Regions from separate parts of the Mesorhizobium vachelliae genome, predicted to be linked through region 2. Evidence: riboswitches for the same ligand, from Rfam matches in the RefSeq annotation. Region 2 holds a riboswitch; the other holds the start of a gene.
What was found. Region 2 has a riboswitch for fluoride ahead of RFM41_RS29035 (cation:proton antiporter). Riboswitches for the same ligand answer to the same signal wherever they lie in the genome.
Positions count from the first base shown of each region.

Region 1: it holds a riboswitch for fluoride, as region 2 does, so the genes downstream of both, crcB (fluoride efflux transporter CrcB) here and RFM41_RS29035 (cation:proton antiporter) in region 2, are expected to answer to the same signal.

Region 1 covers NZ_JAVIIR010000002.1:35,402-50,622, forward strand. Annotated here, with positions in the region: gene RFM41_RS03725 (GGDEF domain-containing protein) at 1-497, opposite strand, end outside; gene RFM41_RS03730 (hypothetical protein) at 657-1,490, opposite strand; gene RFM41_RS03735 (DinB family protein) at 1,704-2,213, opposite strand; gene RFM41_RS03740 (glutathione S-transferase family protein) at 2,268-2,960, shown strand; gene RFM41_RS03745 (DUF1905 domain-containing protein) at 2,983-3,279, shown strand; gene RFM41_RS03750 (hypothetical protein) at 3,389-3,661, opposite strand; gene ndk (nucleoside-diphosphate kinase) at 3,800-4,222, shown strand; gene RFM41_RS03760 (hypothetical protein) at 4,397-4,603, shown strand; gene RFM41_RS03765 (DUF190 domain-containing protein) at 4,619-4,963, opposite strand; gene crcB (fluoride efflux transporter CrcB) at 5,079-5,501, opposite strand; gene crcB (fluoride efflux transporter CrcB) at 5,505-5,939, opposite strand; fluoride riboswitch at 6,037-6,099, opposite strand; gene RFM41_RS03780 (MarR family winged helix-turn-helix transcriptional regulator) at 6,136-6,591, opposite strand; gene RFM41_RS03785 (cupin domain-containing protein) at 6,655-7,137, shown strand; gene RFM41_RS03790 (YbaY family lipoprotein) at 7,172-7,588, opposite strand; gene RFM41_RS03795 (molybdenum cofactor biosynthesis protein MoaE) at 7,723-8,202, opposite strand; gene moaD (molybdopterin converting factor subunit 1) at 8,204-8,461, opposite strand; gene pgsA (CDP-diacylglycerol--glycerol-3-phosphate 3-phosphatidyltransferase) at 8,467-9,063, opposite strand; gene uvrC (excinuclease ABC subunit UvrC) at 9,228-11,312, opposite strand; gene RFM41_RS03815 (SDR family oxidoreductase) at 11,309-12,073, opposite strand; gene RFM41_RS03820 (outer membrane protein) at 12,484-13,137, shown strand; gene RFM41_RS03825 (TfoX/Sxy family protein) at 13,218-13,592, opposite strand; gene RFM41_RS03830 (glutathione S-transferase) at 13,814-14,410, opposite strand; gene RFM41_RS03835 (hypothetical protein) at 14,680-15,045, opposite strand.
Region 2 covers NZ_JAVIIR010000018.1:63,002-78,222, forward strand. Annotated here, with positions in the region: gene RFM41_RS29010 (MFS transporter) at 1-32, shown strand, start outside; gene RFM41_RS29015 (DUF190 domain-containing protein) at 123-461, opposite strand; gene RFM41_RS29020 (MutS-related protein) at 533-1,924, opposite strand; gene RFM41_RS29025 (MutS-related protein) at 2,032-3,663, opposite strand; gene RFM41_RS29030 (universal stress protein) at 3,672-4,091, opposite strand; gene RFM41_RS29035 (cation:proton antiporter) at 4,093-5,259, opposite strand; fluoride riboswitch at 5,365-5,427, opposite strand; gene RFM41_RS29040 (DUF982 domain-containing protein) at 5,629-5,934, opposite strand; gene RFM41_RS29045 (ABC transporter ATP-binding protein) at 6,147-7,190, shown strand; gene RFM41_RS29050 (ABC transporter permease) at 7,251-8,852, opposite strand; gene RFM41_RS29055 (ABC transporter substrate-binding protein) at 9,015-9,989, opposite strand; gene RFM41_RS29060 (hypothetical protein) at 10,137-10,373, opposite strand; gene RFM41_RS29065 (hypothetical protein) at 10,485-10,880, opposite strand; gene map (type I methionyl aminopeptidase) at 11,051-11,878, shown strand; gene radC (RadC family protein) at 11,995-12,756, shown strand; gene RFM41_RS29080 (cytochrome c oxidase subunit II) at 12,988-13,827, shown strand; gene RFM41_RS29085 (cbb3-type cytochrome c oxidase subunit I) at 13,898-15,221, shown strand, end outside.

The DNA of each region.
Region 1 (15,221 bases), on a different contig from region 2:
CCGCCGATACGGCCGACAATGTCGGCGCCACGCAGTTGCCCCCGGATCGTGCTGGCGATCAGCCTCAGCGCCTGGTCGCCGCAGTCATGGCCGAGACGGTCGTTGATCGATTTGAAATGGTCGGCGTCGACGATCAGCAGCGCGCCGGAATCGGCGACGTCATGGCTGCGTGCCTGCTCGAGATAGGCCTCCACCAGCATCGAGAAAGCACCGCGATTGAAAACGGCCGTCAGGCTGTCGGTCGCCGCGACGATGCTGAGCTCCTTCTGGGCGATCGCGAGCTGGCGCATCTTCCACATCAGGAAGAACAGGAAGGTGCCGCCGAGGGCGAGCGGCAGGAACAGGTCCGTAAGTTTCGCCCACAGCAGCGCCTGCGGCGACAGCGAGGGGAAATTGAAGGAATCGACGAAGAAGGCGGCGGCAATGAAAAAGGCGGTGCCGGCGGCGGTGACCACCACGACCCTGCCCCAACTCGTCGGGGACAAATCGATGCGCATGGCATTGCTCCCACTGCAATTGGGCCCATTTTGCAGCGGGAGCGCAAACGAAGTCCTAATACATTAGCTTCAATGCAATCCCGGTGGGTGCGGCGACGGTGCGAAGCAACCGGCAGGCCCGCACCACAGTAGGCGGGCCCGCCTCTTCCTGAAATCGCTTTAGTGGGCGGTCGAGCTGCCGCCTGCGGTGCCGCCAACGCTGCCCGTCGCGCCGAACGAGGTGCCGGTGGTGGTCGTGCCGGAGGCGCCACCGATCGTGCCGCTGGCGCCGGCGCTCAAGCCGCCGGTGCCGTTCACGGTGCCGGTGCCGCCAACGCCGCCCGTCGTACCGGACGGGGTGCCGGTGGTGGTCGTGCCGGTCGCGCCACTGATCGTGCCGCTGGTGCCGGCGCTCAAGCCGCCGGTGCCGTTCACGGTGCCAGTACCGCCGACGCCGCCCGTCGCACCGGACGGGGTGCCGGTGGCGGTCGTGCCGGTCGTGCCGCCGATCGAGCCGTTGGTGCCGCCGATCGAGCCGTTGGTGCCGGCGTTCAAGCCGCCAGTGCCGTTCACGGTGCCGGTTCCGCCAATGCCGCCCGTCGCACCGAACGAGGTGCCGGTGGTCGTGCCCGCGGCGCCACCGATCGAGCCAGTCGTGCCGGCGTTAAAGCCGCCAGTGCCGCTACCCACAGTGCCGGCGCCGCCCACGCCGCCCGTCGCACCGAACGACGTGCCGGTGCCGGTAGTCGTGCCCGCGGTGCCGCCGATCGAGGAACTCGTTCCGGCGCCGCCCACGCCGACGCCACCGATGCTGCTGCCAAAGCCCGTGCCGAGACCGGTTGAACCGCCCATCGAAGAGCCCGCGCCGATACCCGCGCCGCCCGAGCTACCCGCAGCGACGCCGGTGTTGTCGATGCCAAAGCCGATGTCGAGATCAGCGGCATTTGCCGGCACGGCGAGAATGGCGATGCCGCCGACCAACGTGCCGAAGATTTTTTCTACGATACCATTCATGGCATTCTCCTTCATTTTTCCGCACCGCATCGCCGGAGTGCCTGGTCCGGGCGCATGCCTGTGCGAGAGGGAATGAAGGGAATACGAACGGGCTCGGTCAGGGTTCCATTTTTTCAAGGAAAAATTCTTTGTTTCAAAACGATATACGCGTTTTCCTTGATGTTTGAGTTTGATCAACAATCGGCGAGCGGGAAAGCCTGGACGCTGCTGCGCTCAGGCGTAGGCTCGGCCTTCTTCGGAACGCTGGAACAGCGCCAGATCGAGCGGCACCGAGGGCCGGCCGAGCACGGTGAGGCACATATGCGCCTGGCCGCGATGATGGGTCTGGTGGTTGAAAAGATGGCTGAGCGCCGGCGCCAGCCGTTGCGAGACGGTCCGCATGTCGGTCGTCATATAGGAAAAACGTCCGGTGAACGCCTTGTCGGTCATGGCGCCCACCCAGTCGACGATCCTCCTGTCCTCGGCCTCGCGTGCCACGCGCAAGCCCGGGAAGGCGCGATAGAGGATCGTCGCAAGACTTGAGGGCGCGTCACCCTCGCCCGTAAAGCGCTTCATCCAGACGCGGTCGGTGACGAGCAGATGGTTGAGCGTGCCAAGCATCGAGCCGAAGAAGGCGCCGACGTCACGGCCGAGCTCCTCTTCGCCGAGATCGGCGGCGGCATCATAGATGCGCGTATTGGCCCATTGATTGTAGGCCGCAAACATCATGAAATGCTGTTTCATTCTTCCATCCGGCTCACAACGAATCCCGGCTCTTCGTAACCTGCAGGAACGGCAATGACCATTCTGTTCTATGACCTCGTCGGCCACGACGCACAACGCCCGTTCAGCCCGCATTGCTGGAAGACGAAGATGGCGCTGGCCCATAAGGGGCTCGCCGCCACCAAGGTGCCGACGCGCTTTCTCGAAGTGCCCAAGGTGGAGGGCGGCGTGTCGAAGACGGTGCCGGTGATCCGCGACGGCGAACGGGTGGTGGTCGATTCCTTCGCCATCGCGCTCTATCTCGACGAGGCCTATCCGGAGCGGCCGACGCTGTTTGGCGGCGAAGGCGGCAAGGCGACGGCGCGGTTCATCGAGCGCTGGTCGCAGCTCACCATTCACCCCTATGTCGCGACGGTGGCGCTTACCGATCTGCACGGAATGCAGGACGAGACGAATGGCCGCTACTTCCGCGAGGATCGCGAACGGCGCTACGGCAAGCGGCTGGAAGAGGTGGTGGCCAATCGCGATGCCGGGCTCTCGACATTCCGCGCCTCGCTGGAGCCGCTGCGCTCGATGCTCACCTACCAGCCCTTCATCGGCGGCGCCTCGCCGCTGTTTGCCGACTACGTCGTCTTCGGCGCGCTGCAATGGGCGCGCATCGCCTCGCCCTACCGATTGCTCGACGACAGCGACAGCGTGGCCAGCTGGTTCGAGCGCTGCCTCGACCTGCATGGCGGGATCGGCCGGATGGTCGCGGCCGCGGCGTGAATGCCGCGAGCGCGGGACTGCCATGCTGCGCTATGAGATTAAGGCCGAGATTTGGGTCTACCCCGGCAAGGGCGGCTGGCATTTCGTGACGCTGTCGACGGACGTCGCGGCGCGGATCAAGGCGGCGATGACGGGATTGGCGCGCCCCTGGGGCTCGCTCGGCGTCACGGCAGTGATCCGCAAGACCAGGTGGCAGACATCGCTCTTCCCCGACAAGGCGTCCGGCAGCCTGCTGTTACCGGTCAAGGCCTCGGTGCGCCAGCGCGAAGGTCTCCATGCTGGCGATACGCCGGCACTGACCATCGAGATCGAACTTTAAAGCATGTCTCCCGAAAGTGGGAACCGGTTTCGGGATAAAGACATGCGTAGAATCAAAAAACCTAAAGCGCATGGAGCGAGTCTGAAAGATCGCGACGCGCTTTGGGCGCCTACTTTGACGCGCCCTTGTCGCGCTTGTCGCCGTTCGGCACGTTGCTTTCGGCCAATCTCACGCAGATCGGATCGCCCTCTCGCATGCGCGCGCATTGCCATTCCGGGCCGAAGCCGAAATTCTGCTCCGCGCGTTGCGGGAAGAAAAGCAGGGCAAGGACGACAGCGGCGAAAAGTACGGCCACGAACAGAAGGCCAGCCATGTCGCCGCGCATGAGATTGGGCCGGTTCATCGCCTCGGGCTCCGCTGCGGCACGCCCCATGGTCTTCATGCGAAGCGCGTTCGCAGCCGTCTAATTATCCCGCAAAGAGGCCGCCCTGACCAGAAGCCGCCGCCCCTTGGCAAGGCGCGAAGCGGCTTGTATAGAGCCCGCCACTCCAATTTCCATTCCCAGAACAAGGACGACCCAATGGCGATCGAACGCACCTTCTCCATGATCAAGCCCGACGCTACCAGGCGCAACCTGACGGGCGCCATCACCAAGATGCTGGAAGACGCCGGCCTGCGCGTCGTCGCATCGCGCCGCGTGTGGATGAGCCGCCGCGAGGCCGAAGGCTTCTACGCCGTCCATAAGGAGCGTCCGTTCTTCGGCGAGCTCGTCGAGTCCATGTCGTCGGGCCCGACTATCGTGCAGGTGCTGGAGGGCGAGAACGCCATCGCCAGGAACCGTGAAGTGATGGGCGCCACCAACCCGGCCAATGCCGCCGAGGGCACCATCCGCAAGGTGCATGCGCTCTCGATCGGCGAGAATTCGGTGCATGGCTCGGACGCGCCGGAGACTGCCACGCAGGAGATCAAATACTGGTTCTCGGATACCGAGATCGTCGGCTGAGGCGCAAAGTCGAGTTTCACGGAACGGCCCGCTCGAGCGGGCCGTTTTTATTTTGAAACGGGTGGCCATATCCGCTGCCTGCCCTAGGTTCAGCGAAATCGGCGACAAAATGGCACTGGGCGTCGCCGGCTGTAAGCGACCACCGCGCTTCCGCCCGAACCGAGGGAGGGAAGCATGATCAAGCCTCATGTTTCTGAAAGTGGCGTTGCCTATCCGGACGACCTCGTCCTGTTGAAGCGTATCTATGACGAGGTCTGCGAGGAGCGCGGCATCGTCATAGGCAGTCCCGAGGCGTCGGACTTGGCGGTAGAGGCCATGAAACTCTTTTCCGCCGGTATCTTCGACGAAAGGACGATCGGCCGCCGGCTTCGTGGCGGATGATGGGAGATGGCGGGTTCAGTCCCCGTCGCCGTAGCGGATGACCTCCACCTTCTCCCTGGTGATCAGGCAGCTCTTTGCCTTGGTTAGCGCCTTGATCTCCGGGATCAGCGCATCGATCTTCTCGGGCGCATCGACGATCTCGACGACGATCGGCAGATCTTGCGACAGGCGCAGGATCTTGGCGGTGTGGAGCACGCTGGAACGGCCAAAGCCGAGCGGACCTCTCAGCACCGTGGCGCCGGCCATGCCGGCCTCGCGCGCCTTGATGACGATCGCCTCGTGCAGCGGCTTGCCGTCAGCGGCCCTGTCGTCCTCGCCGAAGAAGATCCTGAGCAGCGCGCATTGCGCGGGAAGTTCCATGTTCTTCTCCCTTGTTAGAGCGTTTCACCGTTTCACAGAAACGGCGAACCGCTCTATCCCTTTGTTTTGACGCAATTCCGGACGGAAAACCGCTCACACTTTTCCTGGAATTGCTCTAGCTGTCGACCGGCAAGCGGTTGAGCCTGGACGCCATGAGGTAGCCTAGCCAGGCGGCGGCGAGCGACAGGCCGACCACACTGATGAGATAGGTCGCGGCCAGCGGCCAGTCGCCCTCGAACAGCAGGATGAAGGTGTCGAGGCTCATCGCCGAAAACGTGGTGAGCCCGCCGCAGAAGCCGGCCATGACGAAATTGCGGCCGGCCGGGCCGACCATCAGGCGGCCGTCCGGCCCGGTCAACGTGGCGAAGGCCATGATGACCCAGGAGCCGACGACGTTGACGAAAGCGGTCGACCAAAGCGCGTTCAGGCCGAGCAGCGAGACAATCACATAACCCGACAGGAAGCGGGCCAATGAGCCGATAGCCGCGCCGCACCCGACCGCCAGATAAAGCCGCATAGCCATCTGCCTGTCGGTCATCGCTTAGCCCGCAGCCCCGGTGGTTGAACCCATCGCCCAGGTGGTTGAATCAACCACCCACACTACCGCCCAGAAGCCGAGGGCGACGAACAGCACGCACAGCACCGAAGAAGCGACGACATTGAAGGCGGCGAGCCGCCCTTCACCGTCGAGCCCGAGGTTCAGCGTCTGCAGGCAGAAGGACGACACCGTGGTGTAGCCGCCAAACAGGCCGACGACGATCAGGTCGCGCACGAGATCGCTGGCAAAGACGCCGCCGACCGACCGCGCCGCGCCGGCGAAAGCGCCGATGGCAAGGGCGCCGGAGACGTTGACCGCCAGCGTGCCCCAGGGAAAGGTCTCGCCAATGCGGCGGCCGACCACCCCGGACAGGAAAAAGCGGGAAATGCCGCCGAGGAAACCGCCGATCAGGACAAGGGCGCAAGCCGCAAGGGTCATCGTTTCAATGCCTTTCCAAAACGCGATCCCAGACGGAATCACCTCACGAAATCAGGCATGATACGAGCGGGAAAACAAATCCTGCCGCGCAAGAGCACGCCTGGCAGGAGTCATCAGCCCATAAGGGCGGTCTCGGGGGAACCCCATCCCCATTTTTACGGCAAGCTAAGCGTTCGCTTCTGCAGGGTCAATCGGGTCAGCGAACCAGCGGCGTGTCCCAGAGGTCGCCGAGCAGCGCCTTCAGTTCACGGAAGCGCTTTGGTCCAAGCTCCTCTGCCCATTCCCGTTCGATGTCGAGCAGGATGTCGGCCATCTTCTGATAGGCGGCCCTGCCCCGGTCCGTGAAGCTGACGACGGTTCCGCCGGCGTCTCCAGATGCCCCACCGCGGGTGATGTAGCCCATTCCTTCCAGCGTCTTCAGCAACTGATTCATGGCTTGTTTGCTCATTGCCGCGCGCTCGGCAAGCGCGCTCGGTCGCATACCGTCCGGTCCGGGATACTGGATCACCGCCATATGCGGCGGCGTCAGATCATCGAACCCGGACGCCTTAAGCTCGCGGATCAGCCTGCGGTGAATGGCCATGGCCGGCACGCGCAGCAACGCGCCGATCAAGGGAGGCTTCTTCAGCGGATTTTCATCAAGCGACGGCATTGACACTCCGGTAAATTGAGTTTACTCAGTTGGTAAATTCAATTTACCATACGGGAGGGTGCAATGCTAGACAAAGCCAGCCAGGTCCGGATCAATCCGGCGGATGAGACGTTCAGCCATGACGGAGTGATCGTGCGCTTCCTGCTCACGGGCGACCAGTCCAACGGAAGCATCGCGGCATTCGAAGTGACGGTGCCGGGCTCGAAGCGCCTGCTAGCCCCGGCTCACAGCCACGACCGCTACGAGGAAACTATCTACGGTGTAGAGGGAACCCTCACCTGGACAGTCGACGGCCACCCGCACGATGTCGGCCCAGGACAAGCGCTATGCATCCCGCGCGGAGCGGTCCATCGTTTCGACAACAACGGCGAAAAAGCCGCCAAGGTGCTCTGTGTGGTGTCGCCGGCGGCGATCGGACCGGAGTATTTCCGCGAGACCTTCGCGCTGTTGAACGCTGCCTTGGCCGGCCCGCCCGACCGGGCGAAGATGAAGGAGATCATGCTTCGCCACGGCCTGACGCCGGCAGCGCCGCCGCCGCAGGCTTGATCTTCCGCAGATGCCCGAATTCGCTTGGTGAAGCTCAACTCGCCGCCATCTTCAGCACGACGGTCTGCGACTTGCCGTCCAAGGGATCGACATGGTGGTGGACATCGTTGGCGAAAAGCAACCGATCATCAACGGTGATGCGCGCCTGCAGCGCATAGGTCCGGCCCTTCCGGATCGCCTTGGGATCGAAACCGATGTCGAACCTGATCGGCACCTGGCCGGTGAGCGTAATCCTGCGCTTGGCGATCACGGTCGCCGGCGCGTCGGCCAGCGAGACATCAGCAAGTTCGACCATCAGCACGGCATCGGGCGGCAGGACGATGCGCTCGCGATAGATCACCTCGCCCGCGATCGTCCTTTCGCCGGCACTGGTCAGCTCCGGCACGGCAAGCACGCCGACGACCAGCGGCACCAGCCCGAAGATGAAGAATTCCGCAATTCGGTCCAGCATGAGATTGCTCCGCCAAGCAAATCAAACCGATTAGCAAGCTTTGGGAAGAATTGCGGTCGTTCGATGGCCGAACGGGAGTTTTTCTGATGCATGTCGTTGCCCCAGAACCGCTGCGCACTTCTGGGCGACATGCATTATTCGCCCTGCTTCTTCCAGCGGTCCGCAGCGTGATCGTCGGCTTCCTTGGCCTCGACCCAGCCGCCCTGAGAGCCGTCGGCAAGATGCTCCTTCTTCCAGAAGGGCGCGCGCGACTTCAGATAATCCATCAGGAAATTCGCCGCTTCGAACGCCGCCTGCCGGTGCGACGAGGCCGCGACCACCAGCACGATGTTCTCGCCCGGCGCTATCTTTCCATGGCGATGGATGACGGTGAGGCCCTGCAGCGGCCAGCGCTCGAGGGCTTGCGCGGCGATGCGGCCGATCTCGGCCTGCGCCATGCCGGGATAGTGCTCGAGCTCGAGCGCCGACAGCGCGCCCTGCTCATCACGGCAAAGGCCTGAAAAAGTGACCACGGCGCCGATGTCGGCGCGGCCCTTGGTCAGGCCGGCGATCTCGGCGGCGACGTCGAAATCCTCGCGCTGGATGCGGATGGCGGGCACGACCGCGCCGGCCATCTCAGCCTCCGGTCATCGGCGGAAACAGCGCGATCTCGCGCGCGCCCGCTATCTTTTCGCGGTGGCCGACATGTTCCTGGTTGATGGCGACGCGGATGACGTCGGGATACTGCAGCGCGTTCTCATATTCCTCGCCGCGCGACTTCAGCCAGCGCAGCAGATCGGCGACCGTCTCGATGCCGGAAGGCAATTCGACGTCCTCTTCCGGCTTGCCGATCCGCTCGCGCACCCAGGCGAAATAGATGAGCTTCGTGGACATTGTCTTCACTCGTCCATGATGTGCTTGAGGCCGGCGCGGAAATAGTCGTAGCCGGTGTAAAGAGTGACAAGCGCCGCGATCCACAGCAGCACCAAGCCGATCTGGGTGGTCAGGGGGAAGATCTTGTCGCCGGCCGGGCCGACCAGCAGGAAGGCGATCGCGACCATCTGGATGGTGGTCTTCCACTTGGCGAGCTGCGTCACCGGCACCGAGACTTTCAAGGCAGCCAGATATTCGCGCAGGCCCGAGACAAGGATCTCGCGGCACAGGATGATGATCGCCGCCCAGAGCGACCAGCCGGCGATGCCGCCATGGCGGTCGGTGTCGGCGGCAAGCAGGAGCAGGCAGGTGGCGACCAGCAATTTATCGGCGATCGGGTCGAGCATCTTGCCGATGTTGGAGGTCTGCTGCCAGGCGCGCGCGAAATAGCCGTCGAAGTAATCGGTGATGGAGGCGAGCAGGAAAATGACCAGCGCCGACCAGCGGGCGAAGTCGGACGACTTCAGATGTCCTTCAAGAAAAAAGCACAGCACGACCAGCGGCACCGCGACGATGCGGGCATAAGTGAGGATGTTCGGCAGGTTGAACGCGCGCTGTGCCATGTCGTCTCGGGAAATCTCCTCCGCCAGACGTACTCAAATCAGAAGCGAATGTAGGGGGTCAACAGGCGAGATTCGATTGACCAGTCAAAAATAGCACTTGTACCGACCAGGGCCTCTGCGGCCCATCGTCCGATCCGTCAAACTTCCGTGCCCGAAACCGGCCCTCAGCTCTCGTGGAAGTGATTGTAGACCAGCTTTGCGACATGCTCCGAAATGCCGTCGACCTTGACCAGGTCCTCGACCGCGGCGCGGCTGACCGCCTTGGCGGTGCCGAAGGCGAGCAGCAGGGCGCGCTTGCGGCCGGGGCCAATGCCGGCGATCTCGTCGAGCGGGCTTTTCACCATCTCCTTCTTGCGCCGAGCCCGGTGCGAGCCGATGGCGAAGCGGTGCACCTCGTCGCGCAGGCGCTGGACGAAATAGAGCACCGGATCGCGCACCGGCAACATGAAAGAGTCCCTGCCCTTGACGAAGAAGCGCTCGCGCCCGGCGTCGCGGTCCTGGCCCTTGGCGATGCCGATAGCGACGACGCGGTCCTCGACGCCGAGGTCGGCAAGGATCTGGCGCACCGCCGTCATCTGGCCCTGGCCGCCGTCGATCAGGATGACGTCGGGCCAGGCGGGGAAGCCGCCATTGCCGGCGACCAGATCCTCCTCGCCGGCGTCATCGTCCGCGGTCGCGCCGGGCTGCTCGTCGCCATGCTCCTTGAGCAGCCGCGAAAAGCGCCGCTGCATCACCTCGCGCATCATGCCGAAATCGTCGCCCGGCGTGATCTCGGTCGAGCGGATGTTGAATTTGCGGTACTGGTTCTTCACGAAACCTTCCGGGCCGGCGACGACCATGGCGCCGACCGCGTTGGTGCCCATGATGTGCGAGTTGTCGTAGACCTCGATGCGCACCGGCGGCTTCGCCAAGCCGAAGGTCTCGGCGAAGCCCGTCAGCAGCCGCGCCTGGGTCGAGGTCTCTGCCAGCCTGCGACCGAGCGCCTCGCGCGCGTTCTGCAGCGCGTGATCGGTCAGATCCTTCTTCTCGCCGCGCTGCGGCACCGAGATGGATATCTTGCGGCCGGCATGGGTCGAGAGCGCCTCGGCGAGCAGTTCCTGTTCCTGCGCAGTCTGTGACAGCAGCAGCGCGCGCGCCGGCAGCTTGTCGTCATAGAATTGCGCCAGGAACGAGCCCAGCACCTCGGCCGGCTCGAGCGCCGGATCGGCCTTGGGGAAATAGGCGCGGTTGCCCCAGTTCTGGCCGGTGCGGAAGAAAAACACCTGGATGCAGGTCTGGCCGCCTTCCTGGTGGATGGCGAAGACGTCGGCCTCCTCGACCGTCTGCGGGTTGATGCCCTGATGCGCCTGCACATGCGAGAGCGCCGCAAGCCGGTCGCGGTAGATGGCGGCGCGCTCGAAATCGAGCTCTTCGGAAGCCTGCTGCATGGCGGCCGAGATCTCGGTCTTCACCTTCTGGCTGCGGCCGGAGAGGAAATCCTTCGCTTCTTCGACCAGCTCGGCATAGCCCTCATGCGAGATCTCGCCGGTGCAGGGGCCGGCGCAGCGCTTGATCTGGTAGAGCAGGCAGGGCCGCGTGCGGTTCTCGTAGAAGGAGTTGGTGCAGCTTCTGAGCAGGAAGGCGCGCTGCAGCGAATTGATGGTGCGGCCGACCGCGCCGGCCGAGGCGAAGGGGCCGAAATAGTCGCCCTTGCGCGAGCGCGCGCCGCGATGCTTGTAGATGCCGGGCGAGACATGGTCTCCGGTCAACAGGATGTAGGGGAACGACTTGTCGTCCCGCATCAGCACGTTGAAGCGGGGCCTCAGCCGCTTGATGAGGTTGGCCTCGAGCAGCAGCGCCTCGATCTCGGTGCGGGTGACGACGAATTCCATCGTCGCCGTCTCGCGCACCATCCGGCCGATGCGGGCTGTGTGGAAGCGCCCCTGCGCATAGTTGGTGACGCGCTTCTTCAGGCTGCGCGCCTTGCCGACATAGAGCACGTCGCCGGCAGCATTCATCATGCGATAGACGCCGGGCTGGTTGGGCAGCCGCTTGACGAAGGTCTGGATCACCTCGGCGCCGACCATGCCGTCGGCGTCGCCGGCATGCGGCGTCCAGTCGATGGCCGTGAAGGCGACTTCGGGGCCGGTCGGGACCGACTCCGGTTCGACAATCTCCTCCGCCGCCTCGTCCTCGATGTCGAGATCGACATCGGGCGGCAGATCGTCGGCGGCGCCGTTTCGCTTATGTCTTTGGGCTGAGGGACTCATTCCACCATGCCTGTCACATCGGGCGTCTGCCACGCAAGATGCTGGCCGCCGTCTAGCGCGATCATCTGGCCTGTCACCGAGCGCGCCTGCCAGAGATAGCGGATCGTGGCGCCGAATTCGGACAATTGCGGGCCGCGCTTCAGGATCAGGCCTTCGACCTGCTTGCCGAAATCATCGTCGTCCTGGCGCTTGTTCTTCAGTGTCGGGCCGGGGCCAATGGCGTTGACGCGGATGCGTGGTCCGAGCGCCTGCGCCAGCATCTGGGTTTGCGTCCACAGCGCCGATTTCGACAGCGCATAGGAGAAATAGCGCGGCGTCGGTCGCCAGACGCGCTGATCGATCATGTTGACGATCAGCCCCTCCTGGCCTTCGCGCAAAGCGCGGGCAAAGGTCTGCGCCAAAAGCGCCGGCGTCTTCACGTGGATGGCGAAATGGCGGTCCCACGCCTGCCAGTCGAAATCTTCCACCCGGTCGTCGACGAACAAGGAAGCATTGTTGATCAGCAGCGTGACAGGGCCGAGCGCGGCCTCGGACCTGCCGACAAGATCGCCAACGGCGTTCATGTCCGTCAGGTCGGCGGCGACCACGGCGGCGCGGCCGCCCTCGCCGATGATCTTGCTCGCCAGCGCCTCGGCCTTGTCGCCGGAGCGATTGGCATGGATGGCGACGGCAAAGCCATTGGCGGCCAAATCCTCGACAATCGCCTTGCCGATCCGTCTTGCTCCACCCGTCACCAGCGCGACGGCAGCGGCTTCTTTCATGGTGTCAATCCTCAATCGGCTTCACGATTCCGGGAAGCCGGCACAATATGACGGGCCAAACGTTAAATGCCATTTCCACCTGGGGCAGGAATGTGGCGAAGCGGCCCGGACGCGCGTCTATCCCCGTGGATTCGGGGCGCTACATACAAGAATATATGTCGCTGGAGCCCTTGAACCAAGCGGTGTGCAGCGCAACATACTTAGCCTGCTGACATTCGCTGTTGCGAAGATGCAACGTCACCTTTCGGCCTCATTCGCGCCTGGGAATGACCCAAGTTCAGGTTCGCTTCAGCCGCATTTCAGCACGACATTTGGAACCGTTGAGCGCCAAGCCCGTTTATCCCCCCGGACGGGCCGGGGCGTTTCATGAACAAACAAGCCTAAGTGTCTTGTGGCTTAAGGAGTATATAATGAAGACCAATCTCAAATTCGCGCCGCTTGCCGCTGCGCTCGGGCTGTTCGCCTTTGGTGGTACCGCCTTTGCGGCCGACGTCGTTTCCGAAGAGCCGCCGGCTCCCGCCCCGGTTGCGGAGCTTCCGGTTGCTTCCTGGGCCGGCCCCTATGTCGGTCTTAGCGCCGGCTATGGCTTCGGCGGTCACGCCAAGCTGAAGGACCAGGGCACCAATATCGGCACCAAGGGTTTCGTCGGCGGCGTGTTCGGCGGCTACCAGTGGCAGCAGGAGAACTTCGTGTACGGTGCTGAAGCCGACCTCGGCTACAACGGTACCAAGGGCTCTTCGAACGGCTTCAGCGCCAAGTCGGGCCTCGAAGGCTCGCTGCGCGCTCGCCTCGGCTATGCCGTGACCCCCGAGATCCTGCTCTACGGCACGGGCGGTCTCGCGGCCAAGAACCAGAAGGTCACCGACGACGTTCTCGGGACCAGCGACAGCAAGGGCATGTTCGGCTGGACGGCCGGCGCCGGCACCGACATCAAGATCACGGACAACGTGTTCGGCCGCGTCGAGTACCGTTACACCGACTACGGCAGCAAGAACTTCGACAATGTCGGCAAGGTCAAAGCTTCCGACAACCGCGTCACCTTCGGCGTCGGTATGAAGTTCTAAGTCGTTAGAAGCCACGACACAGAAAAGCCGGGCCTTGCGCCCGGCTTTTTTTGTGCCTGGCGCTTGCTGTCCTTGTTGCCTCAAACGCGCTTTTTCGCGGATTTGACTTTCGGCGGCAGCGTCTCGACGAAGGCGAGCGCGAGAGCCAGCCAACCGGCGAGATCAGCTTCGCTCGCCGTGCCTTCCGGCGCGACATGGAGGTAGCCTTCCATCGAACGCCCGCCCATCTCCATCAGTCGCGCATGAGGACGAGCTACCGCCGCCGCATGCGCGTCCTTGCCGACGCGCACCAGAAGCCCACGCTTCGAGGTGCCGATCAGCATGTTGCCGTTGATCATGAAGCAGGTGCCGCCGAACATCTTCTGCTCGGTGAAGGCTCGTTGCCCGAGGGCAGCACGAAGGCGCGCGACCATCGGGTCGGGCGCGGCACTGGTTTGGGTGACTGACTTCGCCATGCTCACCACTCCCACTTGGGTGATGTCAGGCAAGCATGGAAGCAGGCGAGGTTCAAGCTCGCCAATCTCCCCCCTTGAGGGGGAGATGTCGCCGAAGGCGACAGAGGGGGTCGCCGCGCGTGAAGCGCCAAGGCCCTTTATGACGGCAGACGAGGTTGGCGTTCTACGTGAGACTGCCCTGCCGGGCATCTCCTCCTCAAGGGGGGGAGATCAGCTGTATCCTACCCCGGCACACTTGCCTTCAACTCCGGGAACTTCTCATCAAACCGCCCGGCCCAGCGCACGAGCCGGCCGCGGCCCTTCTCCCATTGGCCGGAAAAGCGCAGCGCGAGATAGCCGAGGGTTGCGCGTAGCGCCATGTGGCCGGCCGTGATCTTCTTCGGCAGCTTCGGCGGGTTGGCGTTGATGAGGTCGAGCGCGGTGGCGATCTTCGTCCATTGCCGGTCGAGCCAGGGCTGATAGACCATCGCCTCGGGCCGCGTGCGGCGCTCATAGACCATCGACAGCGCGCAGTCGCAGATGCCGTCGGCCAGCGCCTCGAGAACCTCCGCATCGAGCCGCTTGTCGGGATTGCGCGGGAACAGCGCGTTCTTCGACAGCCGGTTGAGATGCTGGGTGATGGCGCGACTGTCATAAATCGAGCGGCCGTCCTCCAGCACCAGCACCGGGATCTTGCCGAGCGGATTGGATGAGATCAGCTCGGCGGGCTTGTCCTCCGTCTTCACTGGCACGAGGTCGATGGAGATGCCGGCATAGGCGGCCGCCATGCGGACCTTCGAACTGTAGGGAGACGTGGAAGCGTAGAGCAGTTTCGGCATGATCGGGTTCCCAGTTGTTTTGCCGCACTGTTGACCGATCAGGGTCCGAAGGGCAACGGCCAGCAGGCCGATCCGGATTAGCCAATGCTTTTGCCGGCGCAGGCGCGCCAATAAAAAAGCTCCCGGAAGTTTTGCTCGCAGCAAAATTTCCGAGAGCTTTAGGAGGAGCGTTCGCTCCGGCTTCGCTCGCTCTGACACCGAATTGGCGAGAGGGATGCCCAGATGGCACCCGCCCTCACCTCTTGCGGTTCGCGAGCAAAGCTACGCGATTACTTCTTGGCGGCCGGCTTCTTCGCCGGAGCTGCCTTCTTCACAGCGGCCGGCGCCTTGGCGGCGGCGGCCTTCAGCGGAGCCTTGGCGGCGGGCTTGGCCGCGGCCTTCGCTGCCGGCTTCTTGGCGGCGGCGGGCTTGGCTGCTGCCTTGGCGGCGGGCTTGGCTGCTGCCTTGGCGGCCGGCTTGGCCGCTGCCTTTGCGGCAGGCTTTGCCGCCGGCTTGGCTGCTGCCTTGGCCGGAGCCTTGGCGGCTGCCTTCGGCGCCGCTGCCTTCTTCACTGCTGCAGGTTTCGCGGCAGCCTTAGCTGCCGGCTTCTTTGCCGGCGCTTTCGCCGCCGGCGCCTTGGTTGTCGTCTTTGCCATGCGATGCCCCTTGCGTTTTGCCAATGGTCGTGAGTGACCCGGCGTGTCTATGCATATCTGACTCGCGACTGTCTAGCCAGCGAAGCAACACAATGATTTTCAGTTATTGAATTTTGGTTACAGGAAACGCATCCCATTGAAAAATTGTGAGCGAATCTGTCACTTTCTAAGTGACG
Region 2 (15,221 bases):
CCCTCCTGCGGATTCGAACGGAACAGGGCTGACCCTATCGCAAGCAGAGCCATGCGATGGGCCCTTCTTAAGCAGGGCTTGGCCCGGCATTTACCCAAGTGGTGCTTGGCAGAAAGATGCTCCTACCCGCCGCTTGGCCCGTATTGCAGAACCTGAACTTTCTCCAGCGTCACCAGACCGCTCGGCATGATGCCTTCCAAGACCGGCAGAAACGCGTTGATCTTTTCCTCGCTATCGACGATCTCGACGACGAGAGGCAAATCCAGCGAAAGCCGAAGAATTTTGGCGGTGTGAAGGCGGCTGGAGTGGCCAAAACCCATCCCGCCACGCAGTACCGTCGCGCCCGCGAGATGCATCTCGCGGGCCTGCAGCACGATTGACTCGTAAAGTGGATGGCCGGGACCTCGGTCATCCTCACCGATGAAGATGCGTAGAAGCATAGCCTGGCTCGGTATCTGCATGATCTCCTCCCAAGCGGTTGAGACGGACTGCCGCCCTCGCCTAGGCTTGCGCTGGCACGCACCGTTGCTTTCTATGTATGCGCTCTCCAAAATATTTCATCGTACAGGTCTTGGCCGAAGCTCGTTTGCAATGGAGCTGACTCTGTCAGCTTGAAGGTCCTTGCGCCGTCCTCTCGCCTTTCGGCGCGCAGAAACATCGTATTTCGCAGGTTGCGTTCGTGGAGACCATGGGCAAATTCGAAAAGGTGCGTCACGAAGTAGGCCTTGACCCCGGTCTCGGTCAGGGCCTCGACGATCTGCCTCGCGATCTCGGAGCCCTCGCGCTCATTTGTGGCTGCAAAGGACTCGTTAAAGAGCATCAAGGAGCCGGAAGCGACATGGTCGACGATCTCGTCCATTCGGCCGAGCTCTTCATCAAGCTTGCCGCTTTTCATGGTGGTGTCTTCCTCGCGCTTGAAATGGGTGAAGACGCCGCGAGCGATGTTGGCGCGGAAGGCCGTTGCCGCCACGAACATGCCGGCTTGCATCATCAATTGAGCCAGGCCGATGGCGCGCAGGAAGGTCGATTTTCCGCCTTGGTTGGCGCCGGTGATGATGATGAGATTCTTGCCGTCGGCATGAAGGTCGTTGCCGACCACTGGCTGACTGCTGTTCAGGGCCAGGCACGGATCACAGAGCTGTTCGACGGAATGCCGATCGCCGCCGGCGCCGGAAACGATCGGAAAGCAGATGGGCACGCCGATCCCGGCCAGGCGCTCATGCAGGTTGAGGCATCCGATGTAGAACGCCAGCTCCGTCGGCATCTGGGTGAAGAAGCTCAGAATATGATCGTTTGATTGGGCAAGCGCGTTGGCAACCAGGTTCACGCCGCGATCCTGCAATTCCGACAGCGCCCGTGCGCCTTGCTCATCGCGCGGATGGAGCTGATAGGTGAAAACGGGCGGCCCCTTGACGAACAGGCGCTTCCACCAGCTTCGGTCGATATCGAGAGGCTTGCGAAGCACATAATTGCCGCCCTTGTTTCCGGCCTGCAATTCGGCGCTCATCAGCACGCCGTCATTCAGCTTCAACTGCTTGAGATGGTACTGGATTTCAGCGAAGTACTCGGCGTCCAGCTCGGCGCGGATCATGGCGAAAAAGCCCTGAAAACCGGCAGATTTGAAGCAGGACGCCTGCTTTTCGGCGATCGACCTCAGCTTGCGCAGGCGCGAGACGAACATGGTCAGTACCTCGACGGACCGGCGCAGAACGGTGTCGGGATAGCCCATCAGGAGGCCCCAATGGTTCTTCTTCTCGCTTTCGATCGTCTCCACGGCGAGAGCGTAGAGCTCGCGGGTCAGCTCCGCATTGTTCAGGCAATCCCGCAGGATTTCCTGCCGGAATAGGATCGCCTCCTCGCCTTCCAGCGGGGCGACGACGACCCTTCGAGCCACCTCTTCCAGGACCTTGTCCTTGTCCGCCATCGCCGCGAACAGGGCGCCCAGCTCGAGATCCTGCGCAAGCGCCTGCGTTTGCCAGGGCGGTTCGTCGTCGCGGCTGAAGTCCTTGTCCCTGAAGAGGAGGAAGCACTTCATGGCGCCAGTCTTTTCCTTAGGTCGCCATAAGCGAGGCGATGCCGGCTGGCGATTGCCATCGCGTGGGACAGCCCATCGGCGGGTCGCCGGACGATCTTGAAGGTTCGCCGCACTGTATTCTTCGGATCGACCGTGCTGACCAAGCTTACCGTTTTTTCATTCAGCCTGCTCAATTCGTCGACGAAGGTGACGCAGACGGCCAGAAGATCGAGCCCGGAAAGCCGCTCCATTATCTCCCTGCCGAGAAACAGCGCGTCATGCAGGGTCGTGGACGTGAAAATCTCGTTCATGACGACGATGCTGTCTGCCGTCGCCGCGTGGAGTATCTGGTGGATACGCAGCAGATCGTCCTCCAGCTTGCCATGCAGGGACCGAACGTCCTCTTCCTTTTCGAAATGGGTGAAGAGCTGGTCGAACAGCAAGAGACGGGCGCTTTTGCCGGGCACCGGGCATCCGAGGCTCGCAAGGTAGTGCAGCTGGCCGAAGGCTCGGGCAAAGGTGGTCTTGCCGCCCTGGTTCGGGCCTGTCACCACGAAAATGCGCTCGGCGCCGTTCAGATGAAAGTCGTTGCCGACGACGACCGCTTTCTCGGCGTGAAGCTTCTGCGCAAGAGCGAGATCGAAGCTGCCGGTGCTGCAGATGTCTTTGCCGCCGCTCAGGACTTCGGGATAGCAGAAATCGAGCCCGTCACGACGCAGCGGCGCAATGTAGTCCAGATAGGCGAGATAGAACTGCGCCTGCCGGTCGAAGGCGCTGATCTTCGGGTCGACGAACGTCGCGTTCGCGGCGCAGAAGGTGTCCAGCGCCTCGAATAACGGCGGATAGAGTTGCGCCACCATGCCAAGCACGGCCGCCTCGATATGGTTCATCTCGAAGAAATCGGAGAAGTTGGCGAGATAGTCCTTCACGGCGCCGCGATTGAACCTGTCGAAGGTCTTTTCCACCTCCGCGCTGTAATCGATTTCGTTCTCCGGCTTGCGCACCCTGATGTGGCCGCCCTTGATGTGAAGACAGTAGCGAACGTTCGAAAGCTCATCCTTGATCCGCATCGCCTCCCGGCGAAGGGCAAGGAACTGGCTGGAACAGGTGTGCCGGGCGAGGAAGTCCCGGAATGCGATCAGCCCTCGCGACTGCAACCGCGCCTGGGAAAAATCGCCGCTAAGATCGGTCGCGGCCTCGCAATAGCTCGTCACGGCATCGAGAACCACTCGCTCCTTCTGGTAGCGGTAGTGGAGCTTGGCTGCCTTTGCGAGGGTTTCGCGCAGCTCGCGCATGCGCTGCGCAAACCGCCTGACGGCCCCGCTCACGGCGCCGTCTTCAAGATCTCGGAACACCTCGTGCCGGTAGCGAACGGCATCGGCCTGAAGGAGCGGGGCGCGGAAGAACGGGACCAGATTGTATTCCTGACGCCCATTGATCACGGCCGCGACGATCTGATCGAGATTGAGATCGGTGAAACAGGCCGGCTCGGCACCGGCTTCTTCCGGCACGCCGCCGAGGATGCTTTCCGTGAGCGCCGGATCGGGACGCGGTTCGGGTTTTTTCGCTTCGGCCTGCATGGCGCCCGTCGGGCCTGCGCCGCTGCCGGCCGCGTCCCTGTCGCGCACGATGATCGATCCAATGGACATGATCTCTCTCATTTGACGACCAGCACATGACAAGGCGCGAGTTCGACCAGACGATCCGTCGTGCTGCCGATCAGCCTGTTGTAGATGGCGGAATGGCCCATATAGCCGATCACCAGAAGATCGAAGCCGCCGCGCTCGATGAATTCGACGATGCAGGGCACGGCATGGCCGGCGACGACATGGGCCTCGAGCTTCACCTGGGCGGCCTTGGCGTGAAACTGCGCCTGCGCGATCACTTGCTGGTAGCGGTGATCTTCATCGAGCCTGTCCTCGACGACTTCGTCGATCGTCGCAGGGATATGCGGCATTTCCTCAACCGAGATCATGGCAAGCGGGGCCTTGAGGCGGTGAGCCAGCTTGAGAGCGACAGCAAGCGCCTTGGCGGCTCCATCCGAACCGTCATTGGCGATGAGGATCCTGCCGTACATGTCAGGCCTCCTCCTCCGCCGGCCGTGCCGGGCGGGCAGCACCTTCGATCGGCTTGAAATCCGGTTGGAACCAGCGCTGCGCGATGATCGTCGGCACCAGCGCGCTGCCGATCACGGCCGTCACCAGGATCGTGTACTGCTCTCGGTCGATGATGTGGTTGGTGAGACCGAAGAGCGCCGAAATCGTGCCGAAGGTCAGCCCGGTCGACATCAGCAGCGTGGTGTACATGCCTTCGCGCGCGCCAAAACGAAAAGCCTTGGTGAGCGGCAGGATGCCGACGAATTTGGTGGCCATCTTGATCGCGAGAAAGGTGGCGATCAGGCCGGCCGCCGAGATCACGGCATGAAAATCGACAAGCGAACCGGCCTTCAGGAAATAGAAGGGCGTGAGAATCGTGAAGGCGATGATGCGCATCCGGTGCGGCAGCTCCGGATCGGCGAGGAAGGTGGGTGCCAGCGCCATGCCGACAAGGTAAGCGGGAAGCACCGCCTCGCTGCCCGCGACAGTGGCAAGCCCGCCAAGGCCGAGCAGGACAAGCGAGATGAACTTCGTTTCCGGTTCGCTGACGCGATGGCCAACCCGGTCGAAGAACCACGGGGCGAAGCGGGGCAGCATCCACAGAGCCACTGCCGTCACGGCGCCGAACAGCGCCAGCCAGTAGTCGAAATGGGCGAAGACGACGCCGAGAGCGAGCACCGTGCCGAGGTCGTTGATGAAGCAGGCGGCAAGGATGATCTTGCCCATCTCGGTCTTGTTGAAGCCAGTCTCGACCATGACCGCATAGACGACCGCGACGGAGGTCGTCGAAAGCGATATCCCGGCGATCTGGGCCTGCGGCCAGGGCCAGCCGATTGCGTAGTGGGCATAGAGCAGGACGCCGATATAGGGCGCCAGAAATCCGACGACGCCGATCGACATGCTCGATCGGAAGTGCTTGCGCACGACAGTGCCGTCGATTTCGGTGCCGGCCAGGAAGGTCAGCAGGATCGCACCGAACCCTGCCAGAAAGTTCACCCATTCGGTCAGGTGAAGGCCGATCGTATTGCCGGCGACGGCCCCGACGATGATCTCGACGAGGGCGACCGACATCGCAACCCGGATGGAGATGACGGAAGCCAGCAGCGCCAGCCCCAACCAGACCGCCGAAACCAGCCACACATTTTCCATCGCGCGCTCCTCTCCCCAAGCAGCCTCAGGCGCTGAAACGGCAACAAAAAAGCCCGCGCGATGGCGGGCCGGTCTTTCACTCGTCCGACTCCCGCCGCGCATTTCCACGCTGCAGGAGTCATCAGCCCTCATCGGGCGGTTTTGGGGGACTCCATCCCCGTAAAACAACATAGGATTGTTTCAGAGTGCCGACAAGGCCGGCCCGGCGGCATTGGCGAACGCATTTCAACTCGAAACGTGAGAGAGTTATTGTCCGGTTTTCCGGCCCTAAAGCATGCCTCCCGAAGCGGGAACCGGTTTCGGGATAGAGACATGCGTAAAATCAAAACCTAAAGCGGATGGAGCGAATCTGGAAGATTGCGACGCGCTCTAAGCCCGCGCCTCGCGATACGTCCCTGCCCTGCTGCCGAGCTTGCCGGGAAACATCGCGTCCTTCGCCAGCAATCCGCTGACACGACAGAAGGCCGCGAAGGCGCGGCAGGCTTCCTCGGTGCTGGCGACATCGACAGTCGCGCCGAAGCAGGCGTTGAACGCGGCTTCATAGACCTTGCCCTGGCGGCGCTTCGGCCAATCCTGCAGAAAATCGAGCGCCTGCTCGACGCCGTAGATTTCCTCGACCGGCAGGCCGGGCGCGGGCGCAATACGCACCGGCACCTCGAATTGCAGTCTGTCCATTCCCTGTCTCCCGAACTGGCGCAGCCGGAGCAACGCCGCTCGTTCCGAAAAGTTGCTTTTGCGGGCTTCTGACTCGCAAATGTGACCTCAGTGCGGTGAAGAATCGGTTCGCGGGCGCGGCAGATCGGCGCCGGTCCGCATCGATGCCGCCTGCATTGCCAATGCCGGATTTCCACCGTATTGCCGGCCATCACAGCTGCCGTGGGCGAAAGATGAGCGAAATCCGGGTCGAGTCCCTTATCAAGCGCTATGGCGACACCACCGCGCTGGACGGCGTTTCGCTGGCCTTTCCGCAGGGATCGTTCACGGCGCTGCTCGGCCCTTCCGGCTGCGGCAAGACGACGATGCTGCGGCTGATCGCCGGCTTCGAGGCGCCGAGCGAAGGCCGCGTGTTCCTTGGCGGTGCGCTTGTCGCCGACCCGAAGCGGCAGCTGCCGCCTGAGGCGCGCAATGTCGGCGTCGTTTTCCAGTCCTACGCGCTATGGCCGCACATGGATGTCGCCGAAAACGTCGCCTATCCGTTGAAGGCCAGGCATGTGCCATCCGCCGGCATCCCAGCCCGCGTCGCATCCGTGCTCGACATCGTCGGCCTCGGCGGCTTCGCCAAGCGCCGCATCGACGAGCTGTCGGGCGGCCAGAGGCAGCGCGTGGCGCTCGCGCGCTGCCTGGTCGCGGAGGCCGGCATCATCCTGTTCGACGAGCCGCTCGCCAATCTCGACATGCATCTGCGCTCGGCCATGGTCGATGCCTTCCGCGATATCCACCGCCGCACCGGCGCGACGATCGTCTATGTCACGCATGACCAGGCCGAGGCGCTGGCGCTGGCGGATCGTGTCGCCGTGATGAGCAAAGGCAGGCTGCTGCAGGCCGCCCCTCCGCAGGAAATCTATCGTTCCCCCGCCGACGCCGCGGTTGCCGGTTTCGTCGGCCGCGGCAGCCTGGTCTCGGGCAACACCGTGCGCCATTCGGACAAGGCCTCGATCATCGATATCGCCGGCCATCGGCTCGCGGCGCGCAGCCACGACAAGCCGGCCGGCGCGGTCAAGGTCCTGCTGCGCCCGGAAGCCTTGCGCATCGCGGCCGAAGGCCTGCCGGCGACGGTGCTGGACAGCGTCTATCGCGGACCGGTGCATGAAGTGCGGCTGGCGCTCTCCGAGCACGGACAGCATCTGCTGGTCGACAGCACCGAAGCCTTGGCGACGGGACAGCGCGTGCATGTCGCCGTGTCCGATGCCTGGGTGGTGCCGGGCGCTTAAGAGCAATTCTAGGAAAAGCGCGCGGCGGTCTTCCGTCCGGAATTGCGGAAAAATAAAAGATTAGCGCCAGGGCAACACGCCTGCCGGCAAGCGACGGCCGAACCGGTCGAGCATCAGAAGCAGCAGGATCACCACGACGATCGTGGACACGGCGATTGCCGCCGCCTGCGTGCCGAGCCCAGCCTCTTCCAGACTGAACAGCACGACGCCGAGCGTTTCCTTGCCGCTCGACCACAGCAGCGCCGAAACCGTCAACTCGTTGAATGCGCTCATGAACACCAGCAGCCCGCCCGCCACGGCCGCGGGCGCCGCGAGCGGCGCGGTGATCGTCCACAGCCGCCGGAACCGGCCGGCGCCGGACACCGCCGCCGCTTCATCGAGATCGCGCGGAATCTGCCCGACGGCCGTCGTCACCGGTTTCATCGCCAGCGTCAGGAAGCGCATCGCGTAGGCGACCAGGATGATCGACGCGGTCGCATAGAGGCTGCCGATCAGCGGCAGCGGCCGCAGGAACAGAAGGATGCAGGCGATGGCGAGCACCACGCCGGGGATCGTGTAAGGCAGGTCGACGATGCCGCCGAGCACGCGCCGCCAGCGCCTATCGAAACGCTCGAGCCGCGCGGCCATCGGAATGACGCCAAGGGCAAGCATCAGCGCCGCGCCGCCGGCAAAGAGCAGCGAATTGCGGAAGGCCCGCACCGTGGATGCCTGCCGGACAAGCACTTCCGTATAGTTGGCGATCGTTGCCGTCCGCGGGCCGAGCGGCACGCCGAAGGACGGCACCAGCGACGTCGCCAGCAATGCGCAGGCCGGAAGAACGAGGATCAGGCCGATGACCAGCCAACCGGCACAAGCGAGCGGCATACGCCAGCGTCCGAGTTCGAATTGCGCCGGTGTGCCGGCAACGATGCGATGCCCTGCACCCCGCAGCGCCAGCGACTGGAAGACCATGCCGACAAGCGCCAAGGCGCCGACCAGCACCGACAGCGCCGCGATCTGCGGCAAGACACTCGGCCCAAAACTCGACAGGTCCTGATAGATCAAGGTCGGCAGCGTGAGATAATTGACGGGCATGCCGAGCAGCGCCGGTATGCCGAAATTGCCGACGCCCGAGACGAAGGCAAGCGCCGCGGCGGCCACCACGTAGGGCCGCACGACGGGCAGCACGATGGTCCGCAGCACGCCGAGCGGCCGGGCACCGCAGGATCGCCCCGCCTCGACCAGATCGCGCGGCACGCGCGACAGCCCTGCCCGCATGGTGATGAAGACGATCGGCGCGTGCTGGACGCCATAGAGAAGGATGATGCCGGCTCGACCAAGCATCGGATTGCCGCTGCCGGGCGCAGGCGCCAGCCCAAGCATTCCGAGCAGCGTGCTCGACGGGCCGAAGAGATGCAGCCAGGCGAGCGCCGTGACCTGCGGCGCGATCATCAGCGGCAACAGCAGCAGGAAGCCGAGGATCTTTCGTCCCGGCAGATCGGTCATCGTCACCGCGACAGCGAACGGAACGCCGAGGCAGAGCGCCAGCAACGCGCCAAAGAAGGCGGTATCCAGCGTGTGCCACATCGCCTTGAGCGCGGCAGGGCTGGCAAGCCGCCCGGCGAAGGCGGTGAAATCGGCCTCACCGCCTGGCGCGATCGCTGCAAGCACGAGACGCGCCATAGGCAGCAGGCTGAGCACCGCGATGACCGAGAGCACCGCCAGCGCCGACAGACGCTGGCCGGATACCGGGGCCGACAGCTCGAAGCCGCCTGCCGGCGGCAACGCCGGGCTCGATCCGGCGATGCGATGTTCCGCGGAGGCCAAACTTGCCTTCCGGGCCGCTTACTGGCTCATCACCGCGCTGAACTTCTCCTTGTTCTGGGCGTCGTTGGCGAGCGCGGCAGCCGCATCATAATCGAGCACCTTGATCGAGGCGCGGTCGGGATAGCCGGCCGGCAGCGCAACGTCGGCGCGTGCCGGGATGTAGCCCATCTTGGCGGTCACTTCCTGGCCGTCCTTCGACAAAAGGAAATCGACGAAGGCCTTGGCGGCGTCCTTGTTCCTGGCTGTCGAGAGGATCGCGACCGGTTCGGTGACGGCCGACACGCCTTCCTTCGGGAAGACGAACTCCACCGGTGCGCCCTTGGCCTTCTCGCGGATCGGCATGTAGTCGACGATCATGCCGAACAGCTTGTCGCCGCCGCTGACCGCCTTCAGCACGTCGCCATTGCCGCCATTGGCCTGCGCGCCGTTCTTGGCCAGCGCACCATAATAGTCCCAGCCCTCCGGCAAATTGCCCGTCAACGTCACCGTGTGGATCATCGCCGCGCCCGAAGTCAGGGGGCTCGGCATCGCGATCAGGCCCTTGGCCTCCGGCTTCTTCAGGTCTTCCCAGCTCGTCGGCACGAAAGGCGCCTTGGTGTTGTAGACGATGCCGGTGGTGATCAGCTTGGTCGAGAAATAGGTCTTGTCCTTGTCGTAAAGCGCGGCGTCGAGGCCGTCGACCTTGGCCTCCGGGTAAGCGAGCAGCCGGCCTTCTTTCTTGAGGCCTTCCATGGTCACGACATCGGCGATCAGGAGCACATCGGCCTGCGGCTGGCCGGCCTCGATCTCGGCATGGAGCTTCGCCAGGATCTTCGGCGTGCCATCGCGTACCCAGTCGACCTTGATGCCCGGGTTCTTCGCCATGAAGGCGTCGACGGTCTGCTGGGCGTCGGTGTTCGGCTGGCTCGTATAGAGCACCAGCGTGCTGTCGGCAGCGGCGGCCCCCGCTACGGTGGATGCCAGCAATAGGGCGGCGAGGACGATCTGGCGCATGGAAATACCTGTTGTTGATTACGGCTGGGGAAGTCCGGCAGGCGCCGGGGCTGGAAAACCTGAGTAAGGCCGCAGGATAACCATTATGTGACAAGGCGACGCAACCCGCATCGCCCTGCCTTTTGTCCCTCTTCCATGCCCTTGCCGCTATTGGTTGGCCGGGTCGGTCTCGGCATCATAGGCCATGCGGGTGACCACCATCAGCACATAGGCGGACGGCAGCGCGAAGATGGCCGCGAGCATGATCGCCGCCGTTCCTTCCATGCGAAGGGTGGCGGCAACGGCCCAGTAAACGGTGCCGATGCAGATTACGGCCTGAATCGCCAGGAAGCAGGCCGCGGCCGCCGCGCGGGTGAGTGTCTTGAACGTCTTGATGCGTTGCATTGAACGGTATCCGAACTGACGCGCACGCAACCGACGCACGGCCAGCGGCCGTCGCCGGATCGCGACGCGAAGGAATGTCTTGATTTGAATGCCGCGCTTTGCGGCCAGGCCTTACGCGGCGGGCGGAGCGCGCGGCTGGTTGGTGCGCGAAGCTGTCGCGCTTCCCCGTACGGGCGTGACGCCCATTTCGGCGGGCAACGCCTGACCGATGACCAGGAAATCGGATGCGGGCGCGAGCGCGCCGGGATTGCCGCTGACGAGCTTTATCGGAAGCGGCCGGCTGGCCCGGACTTCAAGCGCCTGCGCCTTGCCGGTCGTCCTGAGCAGCGCGATCGTGTCGCTCTGGCGGGCGGCGCTGATGCTGGAGCCGCCCGAGAGCGAGGCGGCCGACATGGAGATTTCGGCCTGGGCGAAGCTCAGCAGCGCGAGCATCAGCAGCGCCATCAGGCCCGCAAAAGCGGTCCTGACCGGCAGCAGCTTCGATCTTTCGCGTTCAGGTGCCTTCAAGGCGGTCTCCGGATATCAGGACCGGCCTAACCGATCGAATGGCTAAAGGAAAGCCGCAATGGACGCCGCAATCGCACTTCGTCCTTGAACCTTGCGGCTTCCGGTGCCAAATCTGGAGCAGATTTTTCGCATTCGCCTCCTTTGGAGCCAATGCCGGCAAACGGACAATAATGGTTACCTATCTCGACGCCTCCACCGCACCCCTTCGAAACACCGGCCAGATCCGCCTTTATGGCGAGGAAGGCTTTGCCGGCATGCGCAAGGCTTGCGATCTCACCGCGCGCTGCCTCGACGAGCTTGTGCCGATGGTGAAGCCCGGGGTGACGACGGACGCGATCGACCGCTTCGTCTTCGAATTCGGCATGGACCATGGCGCGCTGCCGGCGACGCTCAACTATCGCGGCTACACCAAGTCGTCCTGCACCTCGATCAACCATGTCGTCTGCCACGGCATTCCCGACAACAAGCCGCTGAAGGAAGGCGACATCGTCAACATCGACGTCACTTATATCCTCGATGGCTGGCACGGCGATTCCTCGCGCATGTATCCGGTGGGCACGATCAAGCGCGCTGCCGAACGGCTGCTTGAGGTTACTTACGAATGCCTGATGCGCGGCATTGCCGCGATCAAGCCCGGTGCCCGCACCGGCGCCATCGGCGCCGCGATCCAGACCTATGCCGAGGCCGAGCGCTGCTCGGTGGTGCGCGATTTCTGCGGCCACGGCGTCGGCCAGCTTTTCCACGACGCGCCGAACATCCTGCATTACGGCACCGTCAATGAAGGCGTCGAGATGCGGCCCGGCATGATCTTCACGGTCGAGCCGATGATCAATCTCGGCCGCCCGCACGTGAAAGTGCTGTCGGACGGCTGGACCGCGGTCACGCGCGACCGCTCGCTGTCGGCGCAGTACGAGCACACGATCGGCGTCACCGACACCGGCTGCGAGATCTTCACGCTGTCGCCGAAAAAGCTCGACCGCCCCGGCCTGCCGGCGTAGAGCGGTTTTCGCTCTATCCTCTTGTTTCGACGCAATTCCGAACGGAAAACCGCTTCACACTTTTCCTGGAATTGCTTTAGTCTTTTGACCGGAAGCCTGGAGGGGATGGGCGGGCTATGGCGAAAGTCGAGGACGAGCGGGCATTCTTTTCCGAAGCCTGGATCGAACCACCACAGAAGCCACAGAAGAAGGCCGTGGCGGAGGAGAAGCCGCACTATCACGGCCATCGCGACCGTCTGCGCGAACGCTTCGTCGCCGGCGGGCCGGACGCCCTGCCCGACTACGAGCTTCTCGAATTGCTGCTCTTCCGGCTGATTCCGCGCGTCGACACCAAGCCGATCGCCAAGGCGCTGATCGCCCGCTTCGGCTCGCTGGCCGAGGTGCTCGGCGCGCCGGCATCCCTGCTCGAGGAAGTCAAAGGCATCGGGCCGGCCGTCGCGACCGATCTCAAGGTCATCGCCGCGACGGCCCAGCGCATGGCGCGCGGCGAGGTGCGCGGTCGCGAAGTCCTGTCCAACTGGACGCAACTGCTCGACTATTGCCGCTCGGCCATGGCTTTCGAGAACCGCGAGCAGTTCCGCATCCTGTTCCTCGACAAGAAGAACGGACTGATCGCCGACGAGGTGCAGCAGACCGGCACCGTCGACCACACGCCTGTCTATCCGCGCGAGGTGGTGAAGCGCGCGCTCGAGCTCTCCGCCAGCGCCGTCATCCTGGTCCACAACCATCCCTCGGGGGATCCGACGCCGTCGCGCGCGGACATCGAGATGACCAAGCAGATCATCGATACGGCCAAGCCCCTCGGCATTGCCGTGCACGACCACATCATCATCGGCCGCAAGGGCAACGCCTCGATGAAGGGCCTGCTGCTGATCTAAAGCATGTCTCCCGAAAGTGGTAACCGGTTTCGGGGCAAAGACATGCGCAAAATCAAAAACCTAAAGCGCATGGAGCGAATCTGAAAGATCGCGACGCGCTTTAGGCCAGCCGCGGGCGACGACTTTTCCTCAAAAGACAGTCGGCTCTGGAATTCCAGCGACAAATTGAGCTATTATGTACGCGGTTCTTCCTGCGGGACAGCGTCCCTCAGGATGCCGGAGGAACGGACGATGGCGGTAGCGCTCGTACTCGTTCTGATTGTCGTAGGCTCGGTCCTGTTCCATGTGCTGAGCCCTTGGTGGTCAACGCCGATAGCCTCCAACTGGGGCTATATCGACAACACCCTTGTCATCACTTTCTGGATCACCGGGACAGTCTTCTCTGCCGTCGTCCTGTTTATGGCCTATTGCATTTTCCGCTTCCGGCACAGGGAGGGACGGGAGGCCGCGTACGAACCCGAAAGCAGGAAGCTTGAAACCTGGCTGACCGTGTTCACCGCCATTGGCGTCGCGTCATTGCTCGCACCCGGCCTGTTCGTGTGGGCCCAGTTCGTCACTGTCCCCAAGAACGCGACCGAGATCGAGGTCTTTGCGCAGCAATGGCAATGGAGCTTCCGCTTGCCGGGCAAGGACGGCAAGCTTGGAACGACAAACGCACGCTTTATCAGCCCCGACGATCCGCTCGGCCTCAATCCGCAGGATCCGAACGGCCAGGACGATATCCTGGTCGTGGCGGCCGACCTGCACCTGCCCGTCGGCAAACCGGTCAAGGTCCTGCTGCGCTCAATCGACGTGATCCACGATTTCTACATTCCGGAATTCCGCGCCAAGATGGACATGGTGCCGGGCATGGTCACCTATTTCTGGTTCACTCCGACCAGGACCGGAACATTCGAAATCCTTTGCTCCCAGCTTTGCGGCGTTGGCCACGCCTTCATGCGTGGCGTCGTGAAGGTCGATTCCGAACAGGACTACCAGGCCTGGCTCCAGCAACAATCGACTTTTGCCCAACTGTCGGCGCCCGCCAAGACAGGCGCGCTGATGGTCCCGGTAACGGTGCAGGCCAACTAGGAAAGGCATTGGCGAGACGGCGCAGGAGTCGCCTCGCAGGAAAGACTGAAACGAACGAAGAGGTGTAGAGATGGTTGACGTCGCGCCTCATGGAGCAGGCCTCATTCCGGTAGCGGAAGTGCCTGAGGTCGAGCTCTATCATCCGCACAGCTGGTGGACGAAATACGTCTTTTCACAGGACGCCAAGGTCATCGCCATTCAATACGCCGGCACGGCCTCCGCCATCGGCCTCGTCGCGCTCGTACTGTCTTGGCTAATGCGCCTGAAGCTTGGTTTCCCCGAGACGTTCACCGCGATCACGCCTGACATGTACTATCAGTTCATGACCATGCACGGCATGATCATGGTGATCTATCTCCTGACCGCGCTCTTCCTCGGCGGTTTCGGCAACTACCTGATCCCCTTGATGGTCGGCGCGCGCGACATGGTGTTTCCCTATGTCAACATGCTGAGCTACTGGGTCTACCTGCTTGCTGTTCTGGTGCTGGTCGGCAGCTTCTTCGCGCCCGGCGGCCCGACCGGTGCGGGATGGACGCTCTATCCCCCGCAGGCCATCACCTCAGGCACGCCCGGCGGAACGGATTGGGGCATCATCCTGATGCTTGTTTCCCTCATCCTGTTCATCATCGGCTTCACCATGGGCGGTCTGAACTATGTCGTTACCGTGCTTCAGGGCCGCACGCGCGGCATGACGCTGATGCGCTTGCCGTTGACAGTCTGGGGCATTTTCACGGCTACGGTCATGGCCCTGCTTGCCTTCCCCGCGCTCTTCGTTGCGTGCGTCATGATGTTGTTCGACCGGTTGATCGGATCGAGCTTCTTCATGCCGGCGATCGTCGAGATGGGCGCAACTCCGCTACCGCATGACGGCGGCAGCCCGATCATGTTCCAGCACCTTTTCTGGTTCTTCGGCCATCCTGAGGTCTACATCGTGGCGCTGCCCGCCTTCGGTATCGTCTCCGACCTCATCAGCACCCATGCCCGCAAGAACATCTTCGGCTATCGCATGATGGTCTGGGCCATCATTGCCATAGGAGCCCTCAGCTTCGTGGTCTGGGCGCACCACATGTATGTCTCAGGCATGCACCCCTATTTCGGCTTCTTCTTCGCCACCACCACCCTGATCATCGCAATCCCAACCGCCATCAAGGTCTACAACTGGGTGCTGACGCTGTGGCGCGGCGACATCCATCTGACCATTCCGATGCTGTTTGCGCTCGCCTTCATCGTCACCTTCATCAATGGCGGATTGAGCGGCCTGTTCCTTGGCAACGTGGTGGTCGACGTGCCGCTGGCGCAGACGATGTTCGTGGTCGCGCACTTCCACATGGTAATGGGCGTGGCACCCGTCCTCGTCGTCTTCGGCGCAATCTATCATTGGTACCCCAAGATCA